3 regions of the Streptomyces sp. NPDC059994 genome follow, and region 1 is predicted to be linked to each of the others. Evidence: predicted binding sites of a transcription regulator. Region 1 holds the regulator's gene; each other region holds the start of a gene.

The links. The regulator HspR, encoded in region 1, represses chaperone genes until heat shock. The targets are predictions, from matches to a motif close to TTGAGNNNNNNNNNCTCAA.
Region 2: clpB (ATP-dependent chaperone ClpB) is a predicted target of HspR. The motif match lies at 7,873-7,891, and genes of this name have one in related genera.
Region 3: lon (endopeptidase La) is a predicted target of HspR. The motif match lies at 5,269-5,287, and genes of this name have one in related genera.

The regions. Positions count from the first base shown of each region.
Region 1 covers NZ_JBHWUR010000009.1:834-10,794, forward strand. Annotated here, with positions in the region: gene ACFWA7_RS07625 (helix-turn-helix domain-containing protein) at 1-151, opposite strand, end outside; partial or broken gene ACFWA7_RS07630 (hypothetical protein) at 447-617, shown strand; gene ACFWA7_RS07635 (hypothetical protein) at 740-1,435, shown strand; gene ACFWA7_RS07640 (helix-turn-helix domain-containing protein) at 1,432-1,617, shown strand; gene ACFWA7_RS07645 (hypothetical protein) at 1,818-3,248, shown strand; gene ACFWA7_RS07650 (lactonase family protein) at 3,354-4,580, shown strand; gene ACFWA7_RS07655 (sigma-70 family RNA polymerase sigma factor) at 4,697-5,572, opposite strand; gene ACFWA7_RS07660 (hypothetical protein) at 5,701-6,141, shown strand; gene ACFWA7_RS07665 (hypothetical protein) at 6,167-6,424, shown strand; gene ACFWA7_RS07670 (heat shock protein transcriptional repressor HspR) at 6,609-7,070, opposite strand; gene dnaJ (molecular chaperone DnaJ) at 7,072-8,259, opposite strand; gene grpE (nucleotide exchange factor GrpE) at 8,305-8,946, opposite strand; gene dnaK (molecular chaperone DnaK) at 8,946-9,961, opposite strand, start outside.
Region 2 covers NZ_JBHWUR010000100.1:753-10,713, reverse strand. Annotated here, with positions in the region: gene ACFWA7_RS32365 (polyamine aminopropyltransferase) at 1-395, opposite strand, end outside; gene ACFWA7_RS32360 (DUF2617 family protein) at 518-1,042, opposite strand; gene ACFWA7_RS32355 (hypothetical protein) at 1,492-1,752, opposite strand; gene ACFWA7_RS32350 (pyridoxal phosphate-dependent aminotransferase) at 1,855-3,072, shown strand; gene ACFWA7_RS32345 (glycosyltransferase family 39 protein) at 3,171-4,307, shown strand; gene ACFWA7_RS32340 (YbjN domain-containing protein) at 4,350-4,898, opposite strand; gene clpB (ATP-dependent chaperone ClpB) at 5,213-7,810, opposite strand; gene ACFWA7_RS32330 (pyridoxamine 5'-phosphate oxidase family protein) at 7,927-8,373, shown strand; gene ACFWA7_RS32325 ((2Fe-2S)-binding protein) at 8,493-8,813, opposite strand; gene ACFWA7_RS32320 (helix-turn-helix transcriptional regulator) at 9,212-9,961, shown strand, end outside.
Region 3 covers NZ_JBHWUR010000068.1:4,442-14,402, reverse strand. Annotated here, with positions in the region: gene ACFWA7_RS27370 (M4 family metallopeptidase) at 1-331, opposite strand, end outside; gene ACFWA7_RS27365 (lysozyme) at 769-1,593, shown strand; gene ACFWA7_RS27360 (trypsin-like serine peptidase) at 1,872-2,663, shown strand; gene lon (endopeptidase La) at 2,835-5,246, opposite strand; gene ACFWA7_RS27350 (GNAT family N-acetyltransferase) at 5,403-6,059, shown strand; gene ACFWA7_RS27345 (hypothetical protein) at 6,056-6,586, shown strand; gene ACFWA7_RS27340 (rhomboid-like protein) at 6,545-7,393, opposite strand; gene ACFWA7_RS27335 (spermidine synthase) at 7,608-8,294, shown strand; gene ACFWA7_RS27330 (response regulator transcription factor) at 8,379-9,116, shown strand; gene ACFWA7_RS27325 (ATP-binding protein) at 9,113-9,961, shown strand, end outside.

The DNA of each region.
Region 1 (9,961 bases):
CGGCCGCCAGTCTGCGCATGGTCTCCAGGTCCGGCATGCTCTGGCGCTGCAACAGCCTGCTCACGGCGGCCCGGTGGACCCCGGCGTCGTCCGCGAGCTTCGACTTGCCGCCGCCGCGCGGGCTGTCGATGTCGTAGCCACGCAGCCGCATCAGGCGCTCTATCCAGGTGGCGAACTCTTCGAGCCCGTCCGCGTGGCTCCGGCCGCCGTCGCCGCGGTAGCCCTGCTCGTTGCGGGCGCCGGCCCGTGCGCTCGAACCCATGTGGTCGCTCTCCCTCGTCGCGGGGAACAGCGTACTCCTGGCGCACTCGCGTGACAGTAGGTGCGCGCTCGCACGCAGGAGTCGCTTGCGTACGCGCACGCACCGTGTCACCCTGATCACGCGTTCGCAATTTGCCGAACTCGTGTTCCCATACGTGGGGAGGGGTTTGCACGTGCCCGCACACATGACCGCTCCAAAGACGCCCTTGACCTCGGACTTATCCCGATCGGCGGACGACCTCGACTGGCGCAGGGCCGCCGCCTGCACAAATCTTCCACAACGCTCCGTATTCGCCCGCGTTCCCTCCGAAGCGGAACCGGTATTGCGAGCATGCAACCAGTGTCCCGTCCGCAGGGAGTGCGAGATGGTCGTCGACCCCGCGCACACCTTCTTCGACGGGGTGAGCGGCGGACGGCTCTGGCGCAACGGCCGCGAGGTCAAACGGACCAAGGTGCTCGCCTCCCGGCAGGCGGGGCGATGAGGACCGAGGGCGCGGGCACGGTAGAGGCCGACGGTACGGACGCGGGCGCGGACGCCGGCGCGGTGTGGCTGGAGTCGCTGGCGCGCCGGTTCCCCGACCTCCTCGCCGAGCTGGCCCCGTCCCCCACGGGCCTGCGCGAACGGCCCGGCGGCGGGGCCGCGCGCTCCACCACCGCCCCGATCCGGCTGCACATCTCCGACGCCGTACGGGACATCACCGACGGCGTGGTCGAGCTGGAGGAGGCGGTACGGGAGCGGCTCGGCCTGCGTCCGGCGGCCCCGGCCCCGGTGGTGGCCCGGCTGCGCCGCATCGCCGGACTCCTGGACCGCGTAAGGGAGTTGCCCGACCTCGCCGAGCACCTGACGCAGGAGACCCGGCGCATGGCCCGGCGCTGCGCCCGCGAGCTCGGGGACCCGGAGCAGATGATCCGGCTCGACGGGCGCTGCCCCGCGTGCGACTCGGTGTCGCTGCGCATCTTCCCGGAGCGCGGCGCCGTGCTCTGCGTCAACCCCGTCTGCCGCCATGTGGTGGAGACGGCCTCAGGGGATTCGGCGCAAGGCGAATCGACCCAAGGGGGTTCGGCTCAAGGGGGTTCGGCCCAAGGGGATTCGGCCCAAGGGGATTCGGCCCAAGGGGATTCAGCCCAAGGGGGTTCACCCCAGGGGGATTCGGCCCAGGGGGAGGCTTCGTGAGCACATGTCTGGTCTCGGGCGACCTCGCCGCCGCCGAAGTCGCCGTATCGCCCGCGACGATTCGCAAATGGGTCCAGCTGGGACATCTGAAATCCGCGGGCCGCCAGGGGCGCAGGCTGCTCTACCGGCTTGAGGACGTATTCGCGGCGGAGCGTTCCGTACATCGCGACGAGATCGCATAGGGATCACTTCACCATCTCCCCATGGCCTCACCCGTATCCGGGTGGGGCCTTTTCCCATGCCGCCGCACGGCCGCCAAATGTCCCTGGAGAAAGCCCGGTTGCGGAATTCGCGACCTCGGATCACACTTGTCGCAGCGGCAGATCCGCGCCCACATCCGGGGCGACGGGTCTGCCGCTTCGTGTTGGAAAGGAACCCACCAGTGGATCAGATCCTGTTCTGGAACGCGGTCGCCCTGGAAGCCGACCGCACGACCCACACCACGGGCGCCCCCGCCGAGGCCGGCACCCGGGGCCCGTGCGGCGCCTCCCGGGCGCTGGCGATGACCCATCTCGCCATGCACGACGCCTACTTCGGCATCCACCCCGGCCACGACTGCTACCTGGGCGGCTCGCTGCCCCAGGCCCCGGTCGGGGCCTCCTCCGACGCGGCCATAGCCGCCGCCGCGCACGCCACGCTCAGCGCTCTCTACCCCACCCAGAAGGACTACTTCAACGCCCAGCACCGGGCCGCCGGGCTTCCCTCCGGCCAGGGCACCAGCGACGGCCACACCTTCGGCCTGCGGGTCGCCGGCGTACTCCAGTCGCTGCGCAGGAACGACCCCGGCCTCGGCGACGACGGCTACGTCTACTCGGTCGACCGGCTGCACCACCGGCCCGACCCGGTCGACCCGGGCCAGGGCGCGTACGCCGCGTTCTACGGCGCCCGCTCCCACCTGTTCGCGGCGACCACCCGCCACCACCTGGACGCCCCGCCGCGGCCGGGCACCCCGAGGTACCGGGCGGGGCTGCGCCAGGTGCGCGCCAAGGGCATCGCGACTCATCTGATGGGCGCGCTGCCGGAGGACCTGCGGGCGAGCCGCCGCACCCAGCAGGAGACCACCGCGGGCATGTTCTGGGCGTACGACGGGGTCGTCGGCCTGGGCACGCCGCCCCGCTTCTACAACCAGGTCGTCCGCAAGGTCGCCGAGGCGCAGCACAACGACACCGGCAAGAACGCCCGGCTGTTCGCCCTGCTCAACACGGCCATGGCGGACGCGGGCATCCTGGCCTGGTTCGACAAGTACCACTACGACCTGTGGCGCCCGGTCGTCGGCATCCGCGAGCACGACACCTCCTCGGGACCGGCCGGCACCGGCACGGCGGCCCTGAGCGCGGACGCCGACCCCGAGTGGCTGCCGCTGGGCGCGCCCAACACCAACAACCCCGGCGGCAAGGTCAACCGGACGCCGAACTTCCCGTCGTACCCCTCGGGCCACGCCACCTTCGGGGCGGCCGCCTTCCAGTCGGTGCGGCACTTCTACCACCAGGGGAATTACGGTCCCGACAATCTGGCCGACGGTCTGGAATTCGTCTCCGACGAACTCAACGGCACCAGCACCGACCCCCAGGGGACAGCCCGGACCCGGGTGGCCCGTACATTCCCCGGCGGGCTCTGGGAAATGATCAGGGAGAACAGCCTCAGCCGGGTATTCCTCGGCGTGCACTGGAACTACGACGGCTGGGTCCCCAACGCCTCCGGCGACATGGATCTGAGTCTGAACATCGGCGGTGTCCGGCTCGGCCTCGACATCGCGAACGACATCGCCACGCACGGCCTGCGGGCCTCGCGCGCGGCCGGCCCCGCGGCTTAGTCCGCCCCGGCGATGAATCTGCTGACCCGCGGCCTCAGGCCGCATTCCAGGAAACCCGGCACGGAAAAGGACATCACTGTGCAATCAAACGAGACTGCTGATGCGGTGACCGAGCTCGGATCCGGCCACCCCGGCGACAACCCGCCCCCGGCCAGGCGCGGCGGCTTCGTCTACGTCATGAGCAACCAGGAGACCGGCAACTCGGTGACGGTCTTCGCCCGTGACGTCTACGGCAACCTGACCCGCAAGGGCACCTACCCGACCGGCGGCCTCGGCGTCGGCCGCAGCTACGACCTGGAGGACACCTCCGACCCGCTGGTCTCTCAGGGCTCGCTGATCGCCGGCGAGGACCAGCGGTTCCTGTTCGGCGTCGACTCCGGCAGCAACGAGGTCTCCTCCCTCGCCATCGAGGGCGAGCGGCTGCGGCTGGTCAGCCGGGTCGCCACCGGCGGCGTACGCCCGGTCAGCCTGACCGTGCACGGCAACCTCCTGTACGCCGTCAACGCCACCGACGGCTCCATCTCCGGCTTCCACATCGGTGACGACGGCTCGCTCACCCCGGTCGACGGCTCCCGCAGGTCCCTGATCGGCGGCGCGGCGGCGGGGCCGTCGCAGATCCAGTTCACGCCCGACGGCACCCAGCTGATCGTCACCGAGCGGCAGACGAACGTCATCGACGTCTTCCCCGTCGACGCGTACGGCCGCGCGGGCGAGCCGGTGCGCAACCAGTCCAACGGCCTCGCCCCCTTCACCGCCACCTTCCACGGCGACGTGCTGATGGTGGCCGAGATCATCGGCGCCCCCGGCTTCTTCGGCTCCATGTCCACCTACCGGGTCAACCGCGACGGCACCCTCCAGGTGATCAGCGGCTCGGTGACCACCACCGAACTCACCACCTGCTGGACGGCGAACAGCACCCTGGACCCGAGCGTCGTCTACGTGGCGAACGCCCAGAGCGGTTCGATCGGCGGCTTCCGCGTCGACGAGCAGGGCGCGATCAGCCTCTTCCCGGCGGACGGCCACCTCGCCGTCACCCGCAACTCGCACGCGACCCAGGACATGGCCATCACCAACGACGGCCTGTACCTGTACGTGCTGACCGCCGGGATCGACGAGAAGGTCGCGGACCCACGGCTGCCCACCTACGTCGAGGGGACACCGTACTGCGACAAGATGTCCATCAGCGCCTACCGGATCGAGGCCAACGCCGGTCTGACCACGCTCAAGGGCTTCGGCGTCGCCGACGACCCGCCGAGGGTCACCAGCCCCGGCGTCCTGGCGCCGAGCGCGGGCGGTCTGGCTCCCGGATCGGAGGGGATCGTCGCCTTCTGACCCGTACCCCTTGCTGAACACTGACTAAGACCCGGTGGTCCACGGCCGTCCCGCGAACGCCGGCCGTGGACCGCCTCTGTCCGTGAACTCCGTCCTTGAGCCGCGTAGGTAACCGCTCAGGCCGCCAGCACCGCCAGGTCCAGGCGGCGCAGCCGGTCCGGGTCGGCCCGGAGCGTGATCCCGGTGATCCTGCCGTCCGCCAGCGTGAACCCGATGACGACCTTGAGCTCGCCGCCCGGCGCCCACACGGCGCCCACCGCGCCGTCCACCAGAGCCAGTTGGGCTGTCTGGGCGCGCCCGTTGAACGTGCCGGCCACCGCCAGTGCCCCACGCACCTCGCCCATCGCGCCGACCTCCACGGTCGCGCGGTCGGCCCGCACCACCACATCGGGGTCGAGCAGTTCGAGCAGCGCGTCGAAGTCGCCCGCGCGCGAGGCGGCGAAGAAGGCGTCGACGACCTCCCGCTGGCGGGCCAGATCCGCGTCCGGCACCGGCGCCGACTCCTGCACCCGGCGCCGCGCACGGCTCGCCAGCTGCCGGGTGGCCACCGTGGAGCGCCCCACCACCGGGGCTATCTCGTCGAACGGCACCATGAACATGTCGTGCAGCACGAAGGCGATCCGCTCGGCGGGCGCCAGCGTGTTCAGGACGACCAGCATCGCCAGGCCCACCGAGTCCACGAGCAGCACCTCGTGCTCGGGGTCGCCCGGCTCCTCGTGCCCGCGCGGGTGGACCGGCACGGGCTCGTCGTACAGCAGCTCACGCCGTGAGTCGCGCGAGCGCAGCATGTCCAGGCACACCCGCCCCACGACGGTGGTGAGCCAGCCGCCGAGGTTCTTCACGCAGCCCGCGTCGGTGCGGCTGAGCCTCAGCCACGCCTCCTGGACGGCGTCGTCCGCCTCGTTGAGGTTGCCGAGTATCCGGTAGGCGACGGCCCGCAAGTGGGTCCGGTTGGCCTCGAACCGCTCTGCCAGCCGTTCGTCCTCGTCCACGTTCACGGTCACTTCCTCCCCTGCCTCACCCGAAGAGGTGACACCGACTGTATCCGCTGTCCCGCCCCACGGGTACGGCGATTCGACCCCCAACCGCCTTACAGATCAGGACATTTGATGGAGGCCCCATGGCCGTACCACCCGCATCACCCGCACCCGGTGTCACCCGGGTCGACGCGGCCCTCGCCCAGCGCCTGGAAGCGCTCGGCCGTGCCTGGGCCTTCGAGCTGGGCGGCGAGGTCTTCGAGCTGCCCCGGGAGTTCACCCGCGAGACCGCCCGACGGCTGCGCGCCCTCGGCGGCGACGACCTCGGCGCCTCGCTCGAACTCCTCCTGGGCGAGGCGCAGTCCGCGCGGCTGCGCCGCCACCGCCCCTCGCCGCACGACGTCGAGGCGGCCCTCGCGTCCTGGGGCCGGGACACCGGGCTCGGCCTGGGGGAAGGCTGCGCCTCGGCGTGTACGTGGACGACAACGCCGAGGCGCTCGAAGCCGCGCTGCTGCGCCACTACGGCGTGGACCTCCTGGACTGGCACCGCGGCCGGCTGTCGTCCCGCCGCCTCGCGGTCCTGATCCGCCACCTACCGAAGGAGCCGTCATGGTGAGCAGCGGCCAGGCCGAAGGGGTCGCGATCGAGCTCGAACGGCTGCGGCGCGCGGTGGACGTCGGATTCGCCACCACCCGGGGCGACCTGGCGCTGCTGCTCCAGCGCGCCGACCAGACCGACAAGACCCTCGGCGAGCACGACGACCGCCTGGACGCCCTGGAGCGCGCCCGCTGGCCGCTGCCCGCGATCGCCGCCCTGACCTCCTGCGCCGCCCTCGCGGTGAGCATCTGGCAGGGCACGGGTCGCTGAACACCCCCTGCGCCCCCGCAGGGCGGCCGGGCTTCCGCTCGCGCTGAAGTACGGCGCCCCCGGCGGCATCGCCGCCGGTTCGAGATGGCCGACCTGCTGTATCCGGCGGGGGCGACGAAGGACTGACGGCATACGGAAGGGCCCGCGGCCCCCGCGAGGGGCTGCGGGCCCTTCCGTACGTGTGCTACTCCTGCGGCCGCTTGGGCCGCCACACCACCAGGGCGCTGGTCTGCTGCACATCCTGGTACGGCACGAGATCGCGCCGGTACGACGCGTGGACCTGGGCCTCGCGCTGCCGCATCGCGGCCGCCGCCCCGTCCACCGCCGTCGAGAGCTCGGCGACCCGCTGCTGGAGCGCGGCCACCTGGTTCTCCAGCTCGATGATGCGCTTGATGCCGGCCAGGTTGATGCCCTCGTCCTGCGACAACTGCTGCACCGTACGGAGCAGGTCGATGTCGCGGGCCGAGTAGCGCCGGCCGCGCCCGGCCGTGCGGTCGGGCGAGACCAGGCCGAGGCGGTCGTACTGCCGGAGGGTCTGCGGGTGCAGACCGGAGAGCTGAGCGGCGACCGAGATGACGTACACCGGCGATTCGTCGGTCAGTTCGTACGGCTGTGACATTTCGAAGCGCCGTCGTCGGCCGTCCATCTCATGCTCCCTTCGCGGCCTGGAACAGTTCTTCCCTCGGATCGTGATCCGCAGTCGCCTCGCGGTACGCCTCCAGGGCCTCGCGCGCCTTGTCGTCGAGGTCCGTGGGGACCACGACGTCGACGGTGACCAGGAGGTCGCCGCGCGAGCCGTCCTTGCGGACGGCGCCCTTGCCCCGGGCCCGCATCGTACGGCCGTTGGGCGTGCCCGCGGGGAGCTTCAGGGTGACCGGGGGCCCGCCGAGGGTGGGCACCTTCACCTCGCCGCCGAGCGCCGCCTCCACGAAGGTGACGGGCACACTGACCGTGAGGTTGTCGTCCTTGCGGCCGAACACCGGGTGGCCGTCGACGTGGACGACCACATAGAGGTCGCCCGCAGGTCCCCCGCGCTCGCCCGCCGCGCCCTTGCCGCGCAGCCGGATCCGCTGGCCGTCGAAGACGCCCGCCGGGATCCGGACCTGCATGGTCCGGGACGACTTGGCGCGCCCGCTGCCCTTGCAGACGTCGCAGGGGTCCTGGGCGATCAGGCCCCGGCCCTTGCAGTCCACGCACGGGTCGGTGAGCGAGAAGCCGCCGCCGGTGCCGCGCGAGACCTGGCCGGTGCCGACGCACGTCGGGCACACCCGAGGCGTACCGTTTTTGTCGCCGGTGCCCGAACAGGCCTTGCAGGGGGCCTGGCTGGAGAGCCGGATCGGGACCGTGGCCCCGTCGACCGCCTCGGTGAAGCTGAGCGTCACCTCGGACTCCAGGTCCTGGCCGCGGCGCGGCTGGGTCCGGGTGCCGGTGCCCGCGCCGCCCCGGTTGAAGAGGCCGCCGAACACATCGCCCAGGCCGCCGCCGAAGCCGCCGCCACCACCGCCGGGAGCCCCGCCCTGGGCGCCCCCGAAGAGGTCGCCCAGGTCGAAGTTGAAGCTGCCGCCACCCGCGCCGGGCCCGGCCCGGAAGCCGCCGTTGCCGAAGAGGGCGCGCGCCTCGTCGTACTCCTTGCGCCTCTTCGGGTCGCCGAGGATGTCGTTGGCCTCGGAGATCTCCTTGAAGCGCTCCTCCGCCTTGGCGTCGCCCTTGTTGGCGTCCGGATGGAACTCCCGGGCGAGCTTGCGGTACGCCTTCTTGATCTCGGCCTCGGTGGCGTCCTTGGGGACGCCGAGGACCTTGTAGTAGTCCTTCTCGACGAAGTCCTTCGTGCTCATCGACGTCCCTCCTTCCGGACTATCACTTCATCCATGACCGCTGCGTCAGCCCTTGTCCGGGCCAACGCTCTCCTCGTCGGCCTTGCCTTCCTTGCCCTCCTTCGCCGCGCCCGGCTGGGGCTCGGCGACGGCGACCCGCGCGGGGCGGATCGTACGCTCGCCGATCCGGTACCCGGGCTGGAGGATCGCGACGCACGTCGTCTCGGTGACGTCCGGCGCGTAGGAGTGCATCAGGGCCTCGTGGACCATCGGGTCGAAGGGCTCGCCCTCCTTGCCGAACTGCTGCAGGCCCATCTTCGCGGCGACCGTCTCCAGCGACTCGGCCACCGACTTGAAGCCGCCGGTCAGTTCGCCGTGCTCACGGGCCCGGCCGATGTCGTCGAGCACGGGCAGCAGCTCGGTCAGGAGGCCGGCGACGGCGATCTCCTTGACCGTGACGCGGTCCCGCTCCACGCGGCGGCGGTAGTTCTGGTACTCGGCCTGAAGGCGCTGGAGGTCCGCCGTGCGCTCACCGAGCGCCGTCTGGGCCTGGTCCAGCTGTGCCGTCAGAGCGATCTCCTTGGCTGCGTCCCCGTCCGGGGCCGCCTTCCCCTCCTCGGAGGAGTCGGCGGCCTTCGGCTCGGCGTCTTCCTGTGTGCCGGAGGGGACGTCGGGCTTCTCCTCGAAGCCCGGGGTCTCCTCAGACATCAGGCCGCGCCGCCCTTCGCGTCTCCCGGCTTCTCGTCGTCGACGATCTCGGCGTCGACGACGTCGTCCTCGGCCTTGTGCGCACCGTCACCGGCAGCGCCATCGGCGCCGGCGGCACCCTGCGCGGCCTGGGCGTCCGCGTACATCGCCTGGCCGAGCTTCTGGGAGACGGCCGCGAGCTTCTCGGTCGCGGTGCGGATCTCCGCGGTGTCCTCGCCCTTGAGCTTGTCCTTCAGCTCGGTGACGGCGGTCTCGACCTCGGTCTTGACCTCGCCCGGGACCTTGTCCTCGTTGTCCTTGAGGAACTTCTCGGTCTGGTAGACGAGCTGCTCGCCCTGGTTGCGGGACTCGGCGGCCTCGCGGCGGCGGTGGTCCTCCTCCGCGTACTGCTCGGCCTCCTCGCGCATGCGGTTGACCTCGTCCTTCGGCAGCGAGGAGCCGCCGGTGACGGTCATCTTCTGCTCCTTGCCCGTGCCCAGGTCCTTCGCGGTCACGTGCATGATGCCGTTGGCGTCGATGTCGAAGGCGACCTCGATCTGCGGGACTCCGCGCGGGGCCGGCGGCAGACCCGTCAGCTCGAACATGCCGAGCTTCTTGTTGTACGCCGCGATCTCGCGCTCGCCCTGGTAGACCTGGATCTGCACGGACGGCTGGTTGTCCTCGGCCGTCGTGAAGATCTCGGAACGCTTGGTCGGGATCGTGGTGTTGCGCTCGATGAGCTTCGTCATGATCCCTCCCTTGGTCTCGATGCCGAGGGACAGCGGGGTCACGTCGAGGAGCAGGACGTCCTTGACCTCACCCTTGAGGACACCGGCCTGCAGGGCGGCGCCGATGGCGACGACCTCGTCCGGGTTGACGCCCTTGTTGGCGTCCTTGCCGCCGGTCAGCTCGCGCACGAGCTCGGCGACGGCCGGCATACGGGTGGAGCCACCGACGAGAACGACGTGGTCGATCTCGGAGAGCTGGATGCCCGCGTCCTTGATGACGTTGTGGAACGGGTGCTTGCAGCGCTCAA
Region 2 (9,961 bases), on a different contig from region 1:
ATGAGCACGCCGATCCCGAGCGAGAACGCCACCAGTGCGTACCTCGCGCCGCCGAACCAGGCGAACGTCGCGTACAGCACCATCGCCGAGCAGCCGCCGACCAGGGCGAGGGCCGCCTCGATGAGGCCGAAGCCGACGGCTGCGTGCAGCCGCAGCCGTTTGGCGAGCAGGGAGCCGATGCCCATGGCGAAGACCATCACGGACAGCACGACGGAGGCCTGGGTGACCGAGTCGCCGATCAAGTACGAGGCGAGGGCGACCAGTTCGAGTTCGTACACGAGTCCGCAGGCCGCGCAGATGAACACGGTGCCGAGCACGATGAACCGCGCGGTGCTGCGCCGGTGTGCCGGCGGCGGGATGCCACAGGGCAGGACGGACACAGACGGTTCGATCATGATGGGAACGCTACGTCACGACTCGCTGACATCTTGTCACCCACAAGAGTGCAACTAGCGCACTGCGGAGGGAATTACGGCCCTCCCAGTGGCGGTACGCCCCCTCCTGCCTGCACGCATTCTCACTGCCCGACGGGTGCCGCCATGCGGACACCGACCCTCGTACGGGTCACCACCAACTGCCCTTCCTGCGGGTACGCGTGCCAGGTCCGCCAGCGCACCTGGCCCTCGCAGCGCTGCGCGATCATCGCGGTGAACGCGTGCGGCGAGCCGGGAAACGTCCCCGCAAGGCCGTTGGGGTGGTCCGCGACCAGCGCGAGGAGCTCCTGGGCGCGCCCCGCGAACGAGCCCCGGGACAACGTCTCCACCCGCGCGGCGAACTCGTATTCCCACTCCCCGAGACGTTTCGCCACCCCGAGGGGCAGCGGTGTGCTGCTGCCGGGCATACAGGCGACGGTCTCCGAACAGGAGCCCTGCCCCTCTTCGAGGAGCACCTGGTGGGAGGCGCCGAGAAGCCTCAACTGGAGTTTGGCGCCGGAGAGTTCGAGGTCGAGGACGGCCAGCGCGGGCAGCGGCTCCCGGCCCAGAGCCCAGGCGAGGTCACTGGCACGCGTGTCGCTGTAGACGGTCTTGAGAGTCGTGAGCATGGGTGGGCTCCGCAAAACACACATGGGGAGGGTGGACGACCGGGGTCACCCCGGAACCGGTGCGAGGGAAGGGGGGACCGCCTGCCCAGGTCCGCCCGGTGGGGGGTCCGTGGACTGCGTTCCTCAACAGCGAGGGAACCATGAAGTGCGCGGCGCTCACAGCATTTTTACCCAACTTGACGTGGTTTCCATCCCCTGGGATGCAACACGGTTCAACTGTTCAACCGGAGGGTGCGCACGAAGGCGCCCGGCGGGTGTTGACCCACCGGGCGCGCGGAAGGGGCGTGCGGACGGAATCGGCTGCCCCGTGTCAGCCGCGACCGCCGCGAACGGTCAGCCGTACTCCCGCGAACCGGTCGGCCGGAGGGTCTTCGAACCGGTCGGCCGGAGCTTGTCCGAACCGTCGGGTGAGGCCTCTGCGATCCGTCGGCCGAGGCTTCTGTGAACCGTCAGCTGGAGCCGCCGCAGCCGCCGCCCCCGCAGGACGAACCGCCCCCGCAGGAGGAGTGGCCGCCGCCGCACGAGTGGCCGCCGTGGTGGCCGCCGCCGCTGCCGCCGCCGTCACCGGCCCACCAGGAACCGGACGAGCCGCCCGCCCCGGACGACCACGACCGCGCCCGGCCCCGGCGCCGGCGCCGGCGCCGACTGGAGATCTTGTCCGCGAGGAACCAGACCGTTACCAGGAAAGCCGCCCCGATGACATATCCCATCTCCCCCACCGTCCTTCGTCCTTCTCCCGTATGTGACAGGGGGATGCCCCCCGCCACCGGAAGCGAAAGCAGACTTGAGCAACTCCAGAGGTTCCGCGCAGGATGGCGGCCATGACCTCCAGCGCGCGCCCTCTCCTCAACCGCCGCCTCGCCGAGTTCGGCACCACGATCTTCGCCGAGATGTCCGCCCTCGCGGCGTCCACCGGAGCCATCAACCTCGGCCAGGGCTTCCCCGACACCGACGGCCCCGAGGAGGTGCGCGAGGCCGCCGTGCGGGCCCTGCGCGACGGGCGGGGCAACCAGTACCCGCCGGGCCCGGGCGTGCCCGAGCTGCGCACCGCGATCGCGGACCACCAGCTGCGGCGCTACGGGCTCGCGTTCGACCCGGACCGCGAGGTGCTGGTGACGGCGGGCGCCACCGAGGCGATCGCGGCCGCGCTGCTCGCCCTGGTGGAGCCGGGGGACGAGGTGATCGCCCTGGAGCCGTACTACGACTCGTACGCGGCGTGCATCGCCATGGCGGGCGGCACCCGCGTCCCGGTGACGCTGCGCCCCGAGACCGTCGACGGCGGGCAGCGGCGCTTCGCGCTCGACCTCGACGAGCTGCGCGCCGCCGTCACCCCGCGCACCCGCCTCATCCTGCTCAACACCCCGCACAACCCCACCGGAACCGTGGTCACGCGCGCGGAGCTGACGGCGGTGGCGGAGCTGGCGTGCGAGCGGGACCTGCTGGTGGTGACCGACGAGGTGTACGAGCACCTGGTCTTCGACGGCGAGCACGTGCCGCTGGCGACGCTGCCGGGGATGCGCGGGCGCACACTCACGATCGGCTCGGCGGGCAAGACTTTCTCGTTCACCGGCTGGAAGGTCGGCTGGGCCACCGGTGCGCCCGAGCTGGTCGCGGCCGTCCGCTCGGCCAAGCAGTTCCTGACGTACGTGGCCTCCGGGCCCTTCCAGTACGCGGTCGCCGAGGCGCTGCGGCTGCCGGACGCGTACACCGACGGGATGCGCGAGGACCTGCGCGGCAAGCGGGACCTGCTGAGCGAGGGCCTGGCGGCGGCGGGCTTCGCGGTGTACCGCCCGGCGGGCACGTACTTCGTCACCACCGACATCCGCCCGCTGGGCGAGGAGCTCTCGCACGGCGGCGACGGCTTCGCCTTCTGCCGGGCGCTGCCGGAGCGCTGCGGGGTGGTGGCGATTCCCAACGCCGTCTTCTACGACCACCGGGACGCGGGCGCGCCTTTCGTCCGATTTGCCTTCTGCAAGAGGGAGAGTGTGCTCGAAGAGGCCGTCTCCCGGCTGAAGGCGCTCGCGGGCTGAGCTCGCGGACCGGCAGGCCCACGGGAGCGACTACGCGCGCCCGGAGGTGCACCCTGTCCGCCGAGATCACCGCCCTCGCACGCCGGTCCGGCACCGCCCTGTCCACGCCGCGCCGGCTGACCGCGCTGCGCCGGGCGGCCCCCGCGCTCGGGCTGTTCGCCGCCGTCCGGCTCAGCGGGATGCTGTGCCTGGCGGGGTGGGCCTGGCATCTGGGGCGCTCGCCGCGCGCGCTGCTCGCGACGACGTGGGACGCCGACTGGTACATCAAGATCGCGGCGAACGGCTACGGGCGGACGCTGTACTGGCCGGGCGGGGTGGTCCAGAGCGACCTGGCGTTCTTCCCCCTCTACCCGACCCTGCTGCGGGCGGTGACGACGTTCCTGCCGGTGGCGGGCGGCACGGCCGGGCTGCTGGTCTCCTGGACGGCGTCGGCCGCGGCGGCCTGGGGGATCTACGCGGTCGGCGACCGCCTGGCGGGCCGCCGCACGGCTACGGCTCTCGTCCTGCTGTGGGGCCTGCTGCCGCACTCCATCGTGCTGTCCATGGCGTACACCGAGCCGGTGATGACGGCGCTGGCCGCCTGGTCGCTGTGGGCGCTCCTGGAGCGGCGCTGGCTGTGGGCGGGCGCCCTCGCGGCCCTGGCGGGCCTCTCGCGGCCCAACGCGGTCGCGGTGGCCTCAGCGGTCACGGTGGCGGCCGCGGCGGCGCTGTGGCGCGGCGGGCGGGGCGTACGGCGGGACTGGCGGGTGTGGGCGGCGGGGCTGGCGGCGCCGCTCGGCTGGTGCGGATACGTCCTGTCGGTCGGCGCCCGAAAAGGTGATCCGCTGCGCGGCTACTTCGCGGTCCAGGCCGCCTGGACGTCGCGGTTCGACTTCGGCCGGGGGACGCTGCGCTTCGTACGGAAGCTGGCGACCGGGCCGTACGACCTCGGCTACACGATGGCGTTCCTGATCACGGCGGCGGCCCTGCTCCTGTTCACCCTGTTCCTGCTGGAGCGCCCGCCCCTGCCCGTGCTCGTCTACACGGCGGTGCTGGTCCTGATCACGATCGGCGGCTCGGGGTTCTTCGAGTCCAAGCCGAGGTTCCTGCTGCCCGCGTTCCCGCTGCTGCTGCCGCTGGCGGCCGCACTGGCGAAAGCCCGGCCCAGGGCGGCGGTCCCGGTGACCGCGGCCCTGGCCGGGCTGTCGTTCGCGTACGGGGCGTATCTGCTGACGCTGGCCCCGATGGCGCTGTGAAGCGGTGAAGCTGTGAAGCGGTGAAGCGGTGAGCGCCGTGCGTCAGGCGTCGTCGCCGGGGGCGTCGCCCTCGTCGTCGCCCTCGGCCTCCTCGGCGGCCTTCTCCAGGCCGAGCTGCTCCACGAGCCACTTGTCGAACTCGATCGAGGCGCGGACCCAGCTGACGGTCGACGACACGAAGTGCTCAAGGGCGACGCCGGTGCCGATCAGCATCTGCGCCTCACCGATGAGGCGGACGGCGCCGTCGTCGTGGGTGTGCGTGTAGACCTTGGGCCACAGGGTGCGGCGGTTCCAGTCGTCGATCGTCTCCAGCAGCGCGAGCTTGTCGTCGATGCTGTGCGGGCGGTCGTAGAAGGTCCGCACCGAGAAGACCTGCTGGTCGTCCTCGCCACGGAACATGAAGTACGTGCGGAACTCCTCCCACGGCGCGGCGAGGTCGCCCTCGTCGTCCACGACGTACTTGAGCTCCATCTGTTCCAGGAGCTGCTTGACCAGATCCTGGTCGGGTACGACGGGCCCGGCCGGTCCACCGGTGGGCTGCGGGCCGGGCTGAGCCCCGAAATTCGGAATCGAGGACGGGTCGATGCTCATCGTGAATCTTCCTTCGTACGGTTCCGGTCATCCTCTCCCATGCCGGGCGGGGGCTGGCAACCCCCGCCACGGGTATCCGCTGACGGCTGACCGAATCCCGGCGCGCGGGCCGGTTCGGGGCCTGTCCCAGGGCCTGTCCGGTGGATCTGGTCGGCTTCGGCCCTGGGTGCCTTTTCGGTGCTGGTGAGCGGGTGTCTGGTGCGTCCAGCTGCAAGGCGGAGGATCGAGGCGACGCGGAGCGTCGGTGATTGACGACAACGCCGCAGATGGGCGTGCCGGACACCCGCGTGCCGACCAGATCCACCGGCCAGGCCCTACAGGCTCTTTCCGGTCGCCGCGCCCACGATCAGCCCCTCCCCGAACCGGTCGACGCGGACCGTGTCGCCGTCCTTGACCTCGCCCGCCAGAATCTCCTTGGCGAGGCGGTCGCCGATGGCGGTCTGGATGAGGCGGCGCAGGGGGCGGGCGCCGTAGGCCGGGTCGTTGCCCTCCTCGGCCAGCCAGGCCAGGGCCTCGGGGGTGACCTCCAGGGTGAGGCGGCGGTCGGCCAGGCGCTTGGCCAGGCGGGCGATCTGGAGCTCCGCGATGTGGGCCAGCTCGTCCTTGGTGAGGGCCGAGAAGACCACCAGGTCGTCCAGGCGGTTCAGGAACTCGGGCTTGAAGGAGGCCCGGACCATCTCCAGGACCTGTCGTTTCTTCTCTTCCGCGCTGGTCAGCGGCTCTACCAGATACTGGCTGCCCAGGTTCGACGTAAGCACCAGGATGGTGTTGCGGAAGTCGACCGTACGGCCCTGGCCATCGGTGAGACGGCCGTCGTCGAGGACCTGGAGGAGCACGTCGAAGACCTCCGGGTGCGCCTTCTCGACCTCGTCGAGCAGGACCACGCTGTACGGGCGGCGGCGGACGGCCTCGGTGAGCTGGCCGCCCTCCTCGTACCCCACGTACCCGGGCGGGGCGCCGACCAGGCGGGCCACGCTGTGCTTCTCGCCGTACTCCGACATGTCGATGCGGACCATCGCCCGCTCGTCGTCGAAGAGGAAATCGGCCAGTGCTTTGGCCAGTTCTGTTTTACCCACGCCCGTCGGGCCGAGGAAGAGGAACGAGCCCGTGGGGCGGTCGGGGTCCGCGATGCCCGCCCTGGTACGGCGGACCGCGTCCGAGACCGCGCGGACCGCCTCGCCCTGGCCGATCAGCCGGCGGCCCAGCTCGTCCTCCATGCGCAGCAGCTTCTGCGTCTCGCCCTCCAGGAGGCGGCCGGCCGGAATGCCGGTCCAGGCGCCGACCACGTCGGCGATGTCGTCGGGGCCGACCTCGTCCTTGACCATGGTGTCCTTGGACGCCTCCTGCTCGGCCTCGGACGCCTCCTCCAGCTCGCGCTCCAGGGTCGGGATCTCGCCGTACAGCAGCTTGGAGGCGGTGTCGAAGTCGCCGTCGCGCTGGGCGCGCTCGGCCTGGCCGCGCAGGTCGTCGAGGCGCTCCTTGAGCTCACCGACCCGGTTCAGGCCCTCCTTCTCCTTCTCCCAGCGGGCGGTGAGGCCGCGCAGCTCCTCCTCCTTGTCGGCGAGGTCGCGGCGGATCTTCTCCAGGCGCTCCTTGCTCGCCGCGTCCGTCTCCTTGGAGAGGGCCAGCTCCTCCATGCGCAGCCGGTCCACGGCCCGCTGGAGCTCGTCGATCTCCACGGGGGAGGAGTCGATCTCCATGCGCAGGCGCGAGGCGGCCTCGTCGACCAGGTCGATCGCCTTGTCGGGCAGGAAGCGGGAGGTGATGTAGCGGTCGGACAGGGTCGCGGCCGCCACCAGCGCGCTGTCCGCGATCTGCACCTTGTGGTGCGCCTCGTACCGGCCCTTGAGGCCGCGCAGGATCGCGATGGTGTCCTCGACCGTGGGCTCCGCGACCAGGACCTGCTGGAAGCGGCGCTCCAGGGCGGGGTCCTTCTCGATGCGCTCGCGGTACTCGTCGAGCGTCGTCGCACCCACCATCCGCAGCTCGCCCCGGGCCAGCATCGGCTTGAGCATGTTGCCCGCGTCCATGGCCGAGTCGCCGCCGGCGCCCGCGCCGACGACCGTGTGCAGCTCGTCGATGAACGTGACGATCTGGCCGTCGCTCGCCTTGATCTCGGAGAGGACGGTCTTCAGTCGCTCCTCGAACTCGCCCCGGTACTTCGCCCCCGCCACCATCGCGCCGAGGTCCAGCGAGACGAGCCGCTTGTTCTTCAGGGACTCCGGGACGTCGCCCTTCACGATCCGCTGGGCCAGGCCCTCCACGACCGCGGTCTTGCCGACGCCGGGCTCACCGATGAGCACCGGGTTGTTCTTGGTGCGCCGGGAGAGCACCTGCACCACCCGGCGGATCTCCTGGTCCCGGCCGATGACCGGGTCGAGCTTGCCCTCGCGGGCCGCTGCCGTGAAGTCCGTGCCGAACTTCTCCAGGGCCTTGTACTGGCCCTCGGGGTCGGGGGTTGTCACCCGCCGTCCTCCTCGTACTGTCTCGAATGCCTCAAGGAGCTTCTTCGCGGTCGCGCCCTGCTGGGCGAGCAGCTCGCCGGTCCGGCCGCCCTTGGCGGCGAGGCCGATGAGCAGGTGCTCGGTGGAGAGGAAGTCGTCGCCCAGCTCCTTGGCGCGCTGCGCGGCGTCGGTGATGACGGCCAGCAGTTCGCGGTCGGGCTGGGGCGGGGCGACCGTGGACCCGGTCACGCTGGGCAGCGCGGCGAGCAGCCGCTCCGCCCCGGACCGTACGGCGGCCTGGTCGGCGTCGACGGCCGCCAGCAGGTCGACGATGTTCTCGTTCTCCTCGCCCGTCAGGAGGGCGAGGAGCAGATGCGCGGCCGTCAGGTCCGGGTGCCCGTCGGACACGGCCCGGTTGCTGGCCGCGTTGATCGCGTCCCGGCTCTTGTTGGTCAGCTCGGCGTCCACGTGCGGTCTCTCCTCCTCGGCGTAGGGGTCCGAACTCCATGACCCGTCCAGCGTACATAAAGTTGAGCCGATTCCGCTCAAGGTAGGGGGGCCGGGTTCGGCGTAGATTTCCGCGCATGACCACGGACACGGCCGCCGCCCCGGCCCCCCGCCCGCGTACCCCGCTGGACCCCCGGCAGCCCGATCCGGCCTACCTCAGCTTCTGGCGCGAGCGGCACTTGTGCACGCTGACGACCCCGCGCCCGGACGGCAGCCCGCACCTGGTGCCGGTGGGGGTCACCTACGACCCGGAGGCCGGGGTCGCGCGGGTGATCACCAACAGGTCGAGCAAGAAGGTCGCGAACGTGCTGGCCGCCGGGGCGGAGGGGGCGCGTGTGGCGGTCTGCCAGGTGGACGGGCGCCGCTGGGCCACGCTTGAGGGCCGGGCCTACGTACGTACGGAGCCGGGGCCGATCGCCGAGGCGGTGGCGCGGTACGCCGAGCGGTACGGGCGGGTGCCGCGCGAGAACCCGGACCGGGTGCTGATCGAGATCGTCCTGGAGCGGGCGATGGGCAACGGCTGAGCGCGGGCGCCGCTGCGTGCGTGCGCGCGCAGCACAGCGGCGCCACCGTGTTCAGGTCCACGGTGGCGCCGCTGTGTGGGGGAAGCGCCTGAGCGATTTACAACGACGGGGGAATCGCTTCAGGCGCTGCGGGGGGTGGCGGTAGATGACTCGGGGTCGAACAGTTGGTGGTCACGCTGGTCCAGATTGACGAACACCATGCCGTACCGCACGGCACAGCGAATCGGCTGCGGCGCCCCTCGTGGCCGGCGAAGGCACCGGTAGGCACGGACGTCCTCGTCGTCCTCACGCGCGACCAGGATCGGCTCGCCGAACAGGGTGACCATCAACGAATCGCCGCTATGGGGAATAGCCGTGACGAGGTCGATGAAGTGCCACCCCGAGCGGTAGGCCGTGGCCATCTCGCGCCGGAAGACCCGGTCGTCCGGCGGGAGGCTCATGCGCCGACACCCGCGGGCGCGACCTCCCAGGTGGGCTCACCCGGAGAAGCCAGGACCCGCGTCACCGGCTTGTGCTCCCAGGTGGGCTCTCCCGGAGCCGCTACGGTTCCGTGGGACGGCTTGCTCTCCCACGTGGGTTCCCCACTCGCGGCGAGAGCGCAAAGAGCAGCCGTGACAACGGCTATAGCGCTAAGTGCTCGAACCATCCTGCTCATGGCCGATCTCCACCTCTTTATGATCATTCCCTCCCCCCGCGCATAAGACGATGGCTCACTCTGAGCGCTTCCACCAGCGAGGCCAGGCATCATGTTCCTGTAATTCAGGAGTATGAGGGGGGTGTAATCCGGTTGTATCAGGGGCACTTCGGACATAGTCATGGCCCTACAGACCTGTGCGAGATGGGCAAGACCCTCTACGGCACCGCGTTGCGTACCGGCGGAATAACTCGCACGGAAGCCCAGGCCGCTCCCTGTCTCATCGATCTCGCGCTGCTGCGGCCCGATGCGGAGGACGCGGAGCAGCTGCGGCCGGTCCCTCCCTCGGTCGTCCTGAACCAGCTCGTGCAGCCGCTCGAACGCGAGATCCAGGAGCGCAGGAAGCTGTCGATGTCGCTGGCCAGTACTTTCGAGCCATTCATGGCCATCACCAGCGAAGACGCGGCAAGCACCCATGCGATCACGGTCCTTGAGGGGCTCGAACTCATCAACGCGACGCTGGACCGCGTCATCGACGAGTGCACCAAGGAGCTGCTCACCATCCAGCCCGGCAGCGGGCGCAGACCCGAGACCCTGGAGTCGGGCCTGCGCCGGGTCCAGCCGCTGCTCGACCGGGGCGTCGGCATGCGCACCCTCTATCAGCACACCTCCCGCCACCACTCCGCGACGATCGGATACGTGGAGCGCATCGCGCCGTACGGGCTGGAGGTCCGCACGCTGGAAGAGATCATCGACCGGCTGATCATCGTGGACCGCCGGGTCGCCTTCATCCCCGCGCGCAGCGACCGCCGGGTCGCGCTCGAACTGCGGCACGAGGGCCTGGTGCAGTATCTGGTCGGCGTCTTCGACCAGTTCTGGCTGCACGCGGTGCCGTGGGAGGAGGAAGTCCCGTACGCCCAGAAGGCGGAGGGCATCACGGGCGTCCAGCGCTCC
Region 3 (9,961 bases), on a different contig from region 1:
CGGGGCTGAGGTCGCGGCCGGGGTCGGCTATCCGGTAGCGGCTCTCCTTGGCGGCGAGGTGGCCGCGGGCCGCGTCGGCGGGCGCCGCCTTGGCGTCGGCGCTCTCGTGGAGGCCGTCCACGAGGGCGGGCGTCTCGGTGCCGGTGCCGGGCACGACGTCGGCGGCCGGCGCCTGCGCCGGGGGCGCGGCCTGGGCCGCCGGTACCGCGGTGGCGAGGAGGGCCGCGGCCCCGAGGAGCGCGGCGACGCCCGCGCCCCGGGCCGGTGAGCCGGCCGTCCTGTTCCCCCGGGTGCCGTCTGCTCCGGCTCTGCCTGCTCTGGGCTTGTGCAAGGTCTTTCCTCCACGGGCCGATGCGGATGCCTCCCGCGCACGGCGTCGGCCGCGCGGGGAGGCCGGTGGCGCCGGTGGGCGCCGACTGGTCATGGCCATGCAAGCCTGTGGGGCCTGAACTCCTCAATGGGGCATGTGAGTTGAGATGAGGACTTTGGCGCGAATGCGATCGGGGCGACCGGACGGGAAGGCGGGCAGCACGGGAAGACGGGCTGATTGTCCGTCAACTGCCCACGGCTGAAAGTTACTTGCAGGCACTCGCGGTCGGCGCAGCTCGCACCCGCTTGAGCCGTCCCGTCAGAGGCCTGGGCCAATGACAGTTCCAGAACCTCTTTCGCGTCACGTTCTACGTGCGTAGCTTTTCTCGTATGACATGTCCACAACGACATGTCGAATCCCCGGCACGTCCCCCCACCCACGCCTTTCGGAGGCACGCAATGCCCGTGCACAGACCCGGAACGGCCCGTCGCGGTCCCCTCGCCGCGGCCGGAATCCTCCTCTCGGCCCTCGCCCTCCTGCTCACCGCCCCCGGCACGTCCGGCGCGGCCCAGACCCCCGCCCGTGGCTCCGCCACCATGGGCATGGGGGTCGCCGCGCACGACGGCACCGGCGGTCCGCCGCGCGGCACCCGCGCAGTCCAGACCGAGGGCGTCGACACCAGCAGCCACAACGGCAACGTCGCCTGGACAACCCTGTGGAACAGCGGGGTGAAGTGGGCCTACGTCAAGGCCACCGAGGGCACGTACTACACCAACCCGTACTTCGCGCAGCAGTACAACGGCTCGTACAACGTCGGCGTGATCCGCGGCGCTTACCACTTCGCGACGCCGGACACCACGAGCGGCGCGACCCAGGCCAACTACTTCGTGGACCACGGCGGCGGCTGGTCGCGCGACGGCCGTACGCTGCCGGGCGCGCTCGACATCGAGTGGAACCCGTACGGCGCCGCCTGCTACGGGCTCTCCCAGACGGGAATGGTCAACTGGATCCGCGACTTCGTGAACCAGTACCGGGCCCGCACCGGCCGTGACGCGGTCATCTACACCGCCACCAGCTGGTGGACCCAGTGCACCGGCAACTCCGCCGCCTTCGGCTCCACCAACCCCCTGTGGATCGCCCGCTACAACACCGACCCGGGCACCCTCCCGGCCGGCTGGGGCTACTACACGATGTGGCAGTACACCTCGTCCGGCCCGACGGTCGGCGACCACTCGAAGTTCAATGGGGCGTACGACCGGCTACAGGCTCTCGCCAACGGCTAACACGGCCGCCCCGGCTGGGGGTCCGGGGGTTACCCCCCGGGAAAACACAGCCAACGGGGCGTACGACCGGCTACAGGCTCTCGCCAACGGCTAACACGGCCGCCCCGGCTGGGGGTCCGGGGGTTACCCCCCGGGAAAACACAGCCAACGGGGCGTACGACCGGCTACAGGCACTGGCCAACGGCTGGTACGCGCGCTTGTACGTGAGGCCCCCGGCGCGCCGACGCGCGTCGGAGGCCTCACCGCTTTACGTCCCGTCATACGACAGGATGGTCACCATGCGCGTGCTGCGAAAAGTGGGGCGGGTGTCCGCCGCCGGGATGCTGGCCCTGGTCACGGGGTGCGGCTGGTCGGCCGCCTCGGCGCCCCAGCAGGACCGGCCCGACGAGGTGCCGCCCGCGCCCGCCCCGCAGTCGTCCGCCGCCGGGACCGCCGGACTGCCGTCCGTGGGCGTCCTGGTCGACGGCGACAAGCACTGGTGCACGGCCGGCGTCGTCGCCAGCCCCAAGGGCAACGTCGTCGCCACCGCCGCGCACTGCGCGGACTCCGGGTCGGCGGGCTCGATGGCTTTCGCGCCCGGCTTCTCCGGCGCGGTCAAGGGCTCGTACCCGTACGGGACCTGGAAGGTCAGAGCCGTACAGACCGATGAGCGATGGTCCGGGGACGGCGACGACTCCTTCGACTACGCCTTCCTGACGCTGGAGCCGGACGCCAAGGGCCGCAGTGTGCAGAGCGTGGTGGGGGCGGCCGAGCCCGACTGGAGCTCGGGGCCGCGGCGCCGGGTCACCGTCTTCGGCTATCCGGACGAGGACCACAACCCGGAGAACCGGCCCATCGCCTGCACCACCGACACCCGCCCGGACACCGATCTGCCCAGCGACGTACGGATCGACTGCGCCGGGTTCTGGACCGGCACCAGCGGCAGTCCGTGGCTGGCGGACTACCGGGGGCCTGACCACCTCGGGCGGCTCATCGGCGTGCTGAGCGGCGGCGACACCGACGTGGCCTCCACGGCCGTGCTCTTCGACGCGCGGGCACGGCAGCTGTACGAACGTGCCGGGCGCGCTTAGGACTCCGCGGGAATTTGGAGTGCCTTGCCTGCGGGCCGGTGGGGGCTGAGCGCGCCCACGCGGCGGAGCCGCAAATGTCACAGCCCCGCGCCCCCAACCCCCCAGGGGCGCGGGGAACTGCGCGACCAGCCACAGACAACCCGCAGCCGAATGTCACCGCACTCCCAGCGGCTACGCCGCTACCGGCACCCGCACCTCCGCCGGGGCCAGGGCGATCTCCAGGACCTGGCGGACATCGCTGACCGGGTGGACGTCCAGCTTCTCCAGCACCTCCGCCGGCACGTCGTCCAGATCCGGCTCGTTGCGCTTGGGGATCACCACCGTGGTGATGCCCGCCCGGTGCGCGGCGAGCAGCTTCTGCTTGAGGCCGCCGATCGGAAGCACCCGGCCGGTCAGCGACACCTCACCCGTCATCGCCACATCGGTGCGCACCAGCCGCCCGCTGAGCAGCGAGGACAGGGCGGTCACCAGGGTGATGCCCGCGCTCGGGCCGTCCTTGGGGACCGCGCCCGCCGGGAAGTGGACGTGCACGCCCCGGTCCTTGAGGTCGGCCACCGGCAGCTCCAGCTCGGCGCCGTGCGAGCGCAGGAAGCTCAGCGCGATCTGCGCCGACTCCTTCATCACGTCGCCCAGCTGGCCGGTGAGGGTCAGCCCCGCCGCGCCCGTCTCCGGGTCGGCCAGGGACGCCTCGACGAACAGGACGTCGCCGCCGGCCCCGGTCACCGCGAGGCCGGTGGCCACGCCGGGCACCGAGGTGCGCCGCTCCGCCGGGTCCTGGGCGGACTCGGGGACGTGGTGCGGGCGGCCGATGAGCGCGCGCAGATCGTCGGGTGTGACCGTGAAGGGCAGTGCGCGCTCGCCGGTCTCGTGCTGGGCCGCGGCCTTGCGCAGCAGCCGGGCGAGCGAGCGCTCCAGGTTCCGCACACCCGCCTCGCGGGTGTACTCGCCCGCGAGCTTGCGCAGCGCGGCCTCCTCCAGGACCACCTCACCGGCGTCGAGTCCGGCCCGCTCCAGCTGGCGCGGGAGCAGGTGGTCGCGGGCGATGACGACCTTCTCGTCCTCGGTGTAGCCGTCGAGGCGGACGAGCTCCATACGGTCGAGCAGCGCCTCCGGGACGGCCTCCAGGACGTTGGCCGTGGCCAGGAAGACGACGTCGCTCAGATCGAGCTCGACCTCCAGGTAGTGGTCGCGGAACGTGTGGTTCTGCGCCGGGTCGAGGACTTCGAGCAGGGCCGCGGCCGGGTCGCCGCGGAAGTCGGAGCCGATCTTGTCGATCTCGTCGAGCAGCACCACCGGGTTCATCGACCCGGCCTCCTTGACGGCCCGGACGATCCGGCCGGGCAGCGCGCCCACGTACGTACGCCGGTGGCCGCGGATCTCGGCCTCGTCGCGGACGCCGCCGAGGGCCACGCGGACGAACTTGCGGCCCATGGCGTGGGCCACGCTCTCCGCGACGCTCGTCTTTCCCACGCCGGGCGGGCCGACGAGCGCGAGCACCGCGCCCCCGCGCCGCCCGCCGACCACACCGAGGCCCCGGTCGGCGCGCCGCTTGCGGACCGCCAGGTACTCGGTGATGCGCTCCTTCACGTCCTCCAGGCCCGCGTGCTCGGCGTCCAGGACCGCACGGGCGCCCGTGATGTCGTACACGTCCTCCGTCCGCTCCTGCCACGGCAGTTCCAGGACGGTGTCCAGCCAGGTGCGGATCCAGGAGCCCTCGGGGGACTGGTCGCTGGAGCGCTCCAGCTTCTCGACCTCCTTGAGGGCTGCCTCGCGGACCTTCTCGGGCAGGTCGGCGGCCTCCACGCGGGCCCGGTAGTCGTCGGACTCGTCGCCCTCCGACTCGCCGTTGAGCTCGCGCAGCTCCTTGCGCACGGCGTCGAGCTGGCGGCGCAGCAGGAACTCGCGCTGCTGCTTGTCCACGCCCTCCTGGACGTCCTTGGCGATGGACTCGGCCACGTCCTGCTCGGCGAGGTGCTCGCGCAGGTGCTCGGTGGCGAGCTTGAGACGGGCGACCGGGTCGGCCGTCTCCAGGAGCTCGACCTTCTGGGCGGTGGTGAGGAACGGCGAGTAGCCGGAGTTGTCGGCGAGGGCCGCGACGCCCTCGATCTGCTGGACGCGGTCGACGACCTGCCAGGCGCCGCGCTTCTTCAGCCACTCGGTGGCGAGCGCCTTGTACTCCTTGACCAGTTCGGTGACCTGGCCGGGCAGGGGTTCGGGGACGGTCTCCTCGACCGTCGCGCCCTCCACCCACAGGGCTCCGCCCGGGCCGGTGGTCCCGGCGCCGATGCGTACCCGGGACACACCGCGGATGAGCGCCCCCGGGTCGCCGTCGGAGAGCCGGCCGACCTGCTCCACGGTGCCGAGCACGCCGGTCGCGGCGTAGGCCCCGTCGATGCGCGGGACGAGCAGCACCCTGGGCTTGCCCGCCGAGGGGCCGTCGGCCCGGACGGCCGCCTGGGCGGCCTCCACGGCCGCCCGCACCTCGGTGTCGGACAGATCCAGCGGCACGACCATCCCGGGCAGCACGACCTCGTCGTCGAGCGGCAGCACGGGCAGGGTGAGCGGTGCGGACGAGTGAGCCATGATCTCCCCTTCGGCAGTCAAGTTGAGCTATGCCGACTCAATGCATGTGAGCTGAGGAATGTTCCCCCATGACTGTTCGCTCTGAGCGATCATCACTTGTAATGGTCACAGATAACAACAGACTATTACTCGTATCGCTACCACGGAGGGACAGCCATGGAATCCGTACCGGAGGTCGTCGAGGCCTGGGCCAAGGGGTGGGTCGCCTCGCGCGGCGCGGCGGCGCCGGTCGCCGAGCCCTGGGGCTGGACCATCGACGTCGGCCAGGTCAAGCAGGTCGCCCGGCACGTCCTGCCCGAGCCCGACGAGGCCTCGGTGCGCAAGCTGGTCGAGGCGACCTCCGCGCCCGGCACCTGGCTGAAGCTCTTCGCGGACGACGAGACGGTCCGGCCGTGGCTCGGCCCCGGCTGGCGGGACGACCTGCCCGGCTACCTGATGACGGTGCCGCTGGCCCCGGCCCGTACCGAGGTCCCGGCCGGTTACACGCTCACCCGCTGGACCACCGGCGGCGTGCTGCGCGTCCTGGTGCGCACCGAGGCGGGCCACTTCGCCGCGCGCGGCCAGATCGCCCCCACCGGCGCCACCGCCGTGGCCGACCAGATCGAGACGTCGCCCGAGCACCGGCGCCGGGGGCTCGGCAGCCTGGTCATGCGCGCGCTCCAGAACGGCGCGTACGCGTCGGGGGCCACCACCGGCGTCCTGGTCGGCACCCCCGAGGGGCAGGCCCTGTACGAAGCGCTCGGCTGGACGACGCGCTCACCCATGGCCAGCCTGTACTTCGCTCCCACTGATCCGGCATCCTCGGCTGCATGAGCCTCACCGGCAGGACCAGGACGACGGCCGGCGCGCTGCTGCTCGTCACTTTGCTCGCGGCGACGGCCTGCGACTCCACGAGCTCCACGGCGGACGGCGCCTCCAAGTCGCCCAGCCCGGCGCCGAGCACGACCCTGAGCGCGCAGACCCCGCCGCCCGCCTCACCGGACAGCGCCACGCCCACGCCGCCGGCCCAGCACGGGCAGCTGCTCAAGATGGTGGTGAGCGGCGGGTTCGCGGGGCTGCACAACGAGCTGGTGGTCAAGGCCGACGGCTCGTACACCTCGACGCGCCGCGACGGGCGGACCACCAGCGGCCGGCTGTCGCCCGACGCCCTGGCCAAGCTCCGCGAGGCCCTCAAGGACGCCGACTTCGCGCATCTGCCGCCGCGCCCGACCGGGCGCCCGATCGCCGACGCGCTGATGTACCAGTTCACGTACGAGGGACATGTCGTCCTCACCGACGACATCCATCAGAGCCCGGCGCTACGGGACGTACGAGCCAATCTGCCCGTCGGCTACCGCTGACGGCCCCTCATCGCGCCGGGCGGCCCGGCGCCCGTCCGCCCGGCGCAGCACCGGCCAGCAGGCGATGCCGACGAGCAGGGCGGTCGGATGGCCCCAGCTGGCCAGCGGATCCACCATGTCCAGCAGGTCCTGGGTGAGGAGCACGGTCATCACGCCGAGCAGCGGCCACCGCAGCAGCGGGGACAGCAGCCCCGCGAGCGCGCCGACGCTGGCCATCAGGCCGAAGCTGATGCCGTAGTCGAGGCGGTGCAGCGACGAGTCCGGCAGCTGCCCCGCCATGACGGAGACGCCCACCGGCACCTCGGTGACCAGCGTCGCCACCACATGCCCGAGCAGGAACACCCCGGCCGTGCGCAGCCCGCCGACGCGGCGCTCAAGCGCGGTGAGGATGAAGACGAAGCCGACGGCCCACGGCGAGGAGATGCCGCCCGCGATCCACAGCGCGCTGGCGACCAGCACGAGCACCGGGGTGCGGGTGAGGTGCTGCACATCGGTGCTGGAGCCTTCGAGCAGCGTGCGGACCGTGTCCTGGTCGCCGAACTCCATGTACAGCGACGTCATGAGCAGCAGCAGCGTGTACGCGAAGGTGAAGGGCGTGCCCGTCGGGGTCGGCACCAGCCGGACGGCGCGGCGCAGACAGGCACGCGCCCGCGGCCCGGCGGGCGCCTCGGCGGACCCGGCCGTCACAGGGGGCTTCGCGATGTCCCCGCCCTCCGGCATCTCGTCCGCCGTCAACCGAGCCGTCGGCCGCTGCCGCGGGATGCCGTCGAGCAGCCCAGCATGGTCCCGCGTTCTTCCAGGGTGCACCGGTGAGGCCCCTTCCACCGGGCGCCGCACGCTCGCACCCGGAACCACAAGCCACGCCGGTGATCGTCCGGCCTTGCCGCTTACGTTTCTACAACGCTCACCCTCTGCGAACGCTCCCCACCACGTCTATGACTTGTGCCACATTGGACAACCTTTGGCGCGGACCGCGCGTCCGTCCCCGAGCCGTTCGCTCCGTTTACGAGGAGGTCCTTCGATGCCCATCGCCGACCCGATCGACGCCCCGGTCGTACTCGACCGGCGCGAGGGACCGTACGGAGAGGTGGTGCTCCGGCGGCGCGGCCCGCACTTCGAGATCATCGCCAACGGCACCTTCCTGATGGACACCTCCGACGGACGCTCGGAGAGGCTGCTGGTGGACGCCGCGTACGAGGCGCTGCCGGGCGGCCGCGAGCGGCCCTCGGTGCTCATCGGCGGGCTCGGCGTCGCCTTCTCGCTGGCGCACGCGGCCGCCGACGCCCGGTGGGGCCGGATCGCCGTGGTGGAACGCGAGTTGGCGGTCATCGACTGGCACCGCTCCGGCCCCCTGGCACCGCTCTCCCGGGCCGCCCTGGCCGACCCCCGCACCGAGGTCCTGCACACCGATCTGGTCTCCTACGTGACCAGCGCCCCGGACACCTTCGACGCACTCTGCCTGGACATCGACAACGGGCCCGACTGGACCGTCACCCAGAGCAACGACAGCCTCTACTCCCCCACCGGTCTCGCGGCCTGCCGGGACCGGCTCACCCCCGGCGGAGTACTGGCGGTGTGGTCCGCACAGCCGTCCCCCGCCTTCGAGGAAGCTCTCCGTAATGCCGGATTCTCCGGGGTTAGGACCGAAGAGATCACAGTTGCCCGGGGCGTCCCTGACGTGGTCCATCTCGCCGTTCGCCCTGCGTAGCCGGGACGCGGCCGGTGCCTCTAGTCTCTGACGGACACAGGGGATCACCCCACGGATCCCCGGAAGCAATATCAGGGCGGGGCGATGGAGCAGGGACACAACACCCACAACGGCGTCGCGGCGACCCCCGGCGCCCAGCGCCGGGTGCTGGTCGTCGAGGACGACACGACGATCGTCGACGCCATCGCGGCACGGCTGAGGGCCGAGGGCTTCCAGGTCCAGACCGCCCTCGACGGCCCCGCGGCCGTGGACACGGCCGAGGCGTGGCAGCCGGACCTGATGGTCCTGGACATCATGCTGCCGGGCTTCGACGGCCTGGAGGTCTGCCGCCGGGTCCAGGCCCGCCGGCCGGTACCGGTGCTGATGCTGACGGCCCGCGACGACGAGACGGACATGCTGGTCGGGCTCGGCGTCGGCGCGGACGACTACATGACCAAGCCGTTCTCCATGCGGGAGCTGGCGGCCCGGGTGCACGTCCTGCTGCGCCGGGTAGAGCGGGCCACGCTCGCGGCGGCCACCCCGCGCACCGGGATCCTGCGCCTGGGCGAGCTGGAGATCGACCACGCACAGCGCCGGGTCCGGGTGCGCGGCGAGGACGTCCACCTCACCCCGACCGAGTTCGACCTGCTGAGCTGTCTGGCCAACACCCCGCGCGCGGTGCTCTCCCGCGAGCAGCTGCTCGCGGAGGTCTGGGACTGGGCGGACGCCTCGGGCACCCGGACCGTGGACAGCCACATCAAGGCGCTGCGCCGGAAGATCGGGGCCGAGCGCATCCGTACGGTCCACGGCGTGGGCTACGCGCTGGAGACCCCGGCGCCATGAGCCGGGCGGCGGCCGGGGCGGTGAACGGGCGGGCCCGGCGCAGCGAGCCGCGCGTCCGGGCCCGCGACCGGGTGCGCGACCGGCTCAGGGGCGGCCTGCGGGAGGTATCGATCTCCATCAAGACGAAGCTGGGCACGCTCGTCGTGGTCTCGGTCTTCATCACCACCGGGCTGCTCATGGTGGCCGTGCAGACCCGCACCGAGCTGCGGTTCATCACCGTCTTCTCGGTGATAGCCACCCTGCTGATCACCCAGTTCGTGGCGCACGGCCTGACCGCGCCGCTGGACGAGATGAACACCGTCGCCCGGGCGATCTCGCACGGCGACTACACCCGCCGGGTGCGCGGCGACGGCCGCCGCGACGAGCTGGGCGACCTCGCCTCCACCATCAACCGCATGGCGGACGACCTGGAGGCCGTGGACCGTCACCGCAAGGAGCTGGTGGCGAATGTCTCGCACGAGCTGCGCACACCGATCGCGGCGCTGCGGGCGGTCCTGGAGAACGTGGTGGACGGCGTCTCGGCCGCCGACCCCGAGACGATGCGCACGGCCCTGAAGCAGACGGAACGGCTGGGGCGCCTGGTGGAGACCCTGCTGGACCTGTCCCGCCTGGACAACGGCGTCGTACCGCTGCGGGCGCACCGCTTCGAGGTGTGGCCGTACCTCTCCGGGGTGCTCAAGGAGGCCAATCTGGCGGCCTCCCGGCGCGGGCTCTCCTCCGGCTCCGGCAACCACACCCGTACCGACGTCCATCTGCACCTGGACGTCTCGCCGCCGGAGCTGACCGCGCACGCGGACCGCGAGCGGCTGCACCAGGTGGTGGCCAACCTCATCGACAACGCGGTC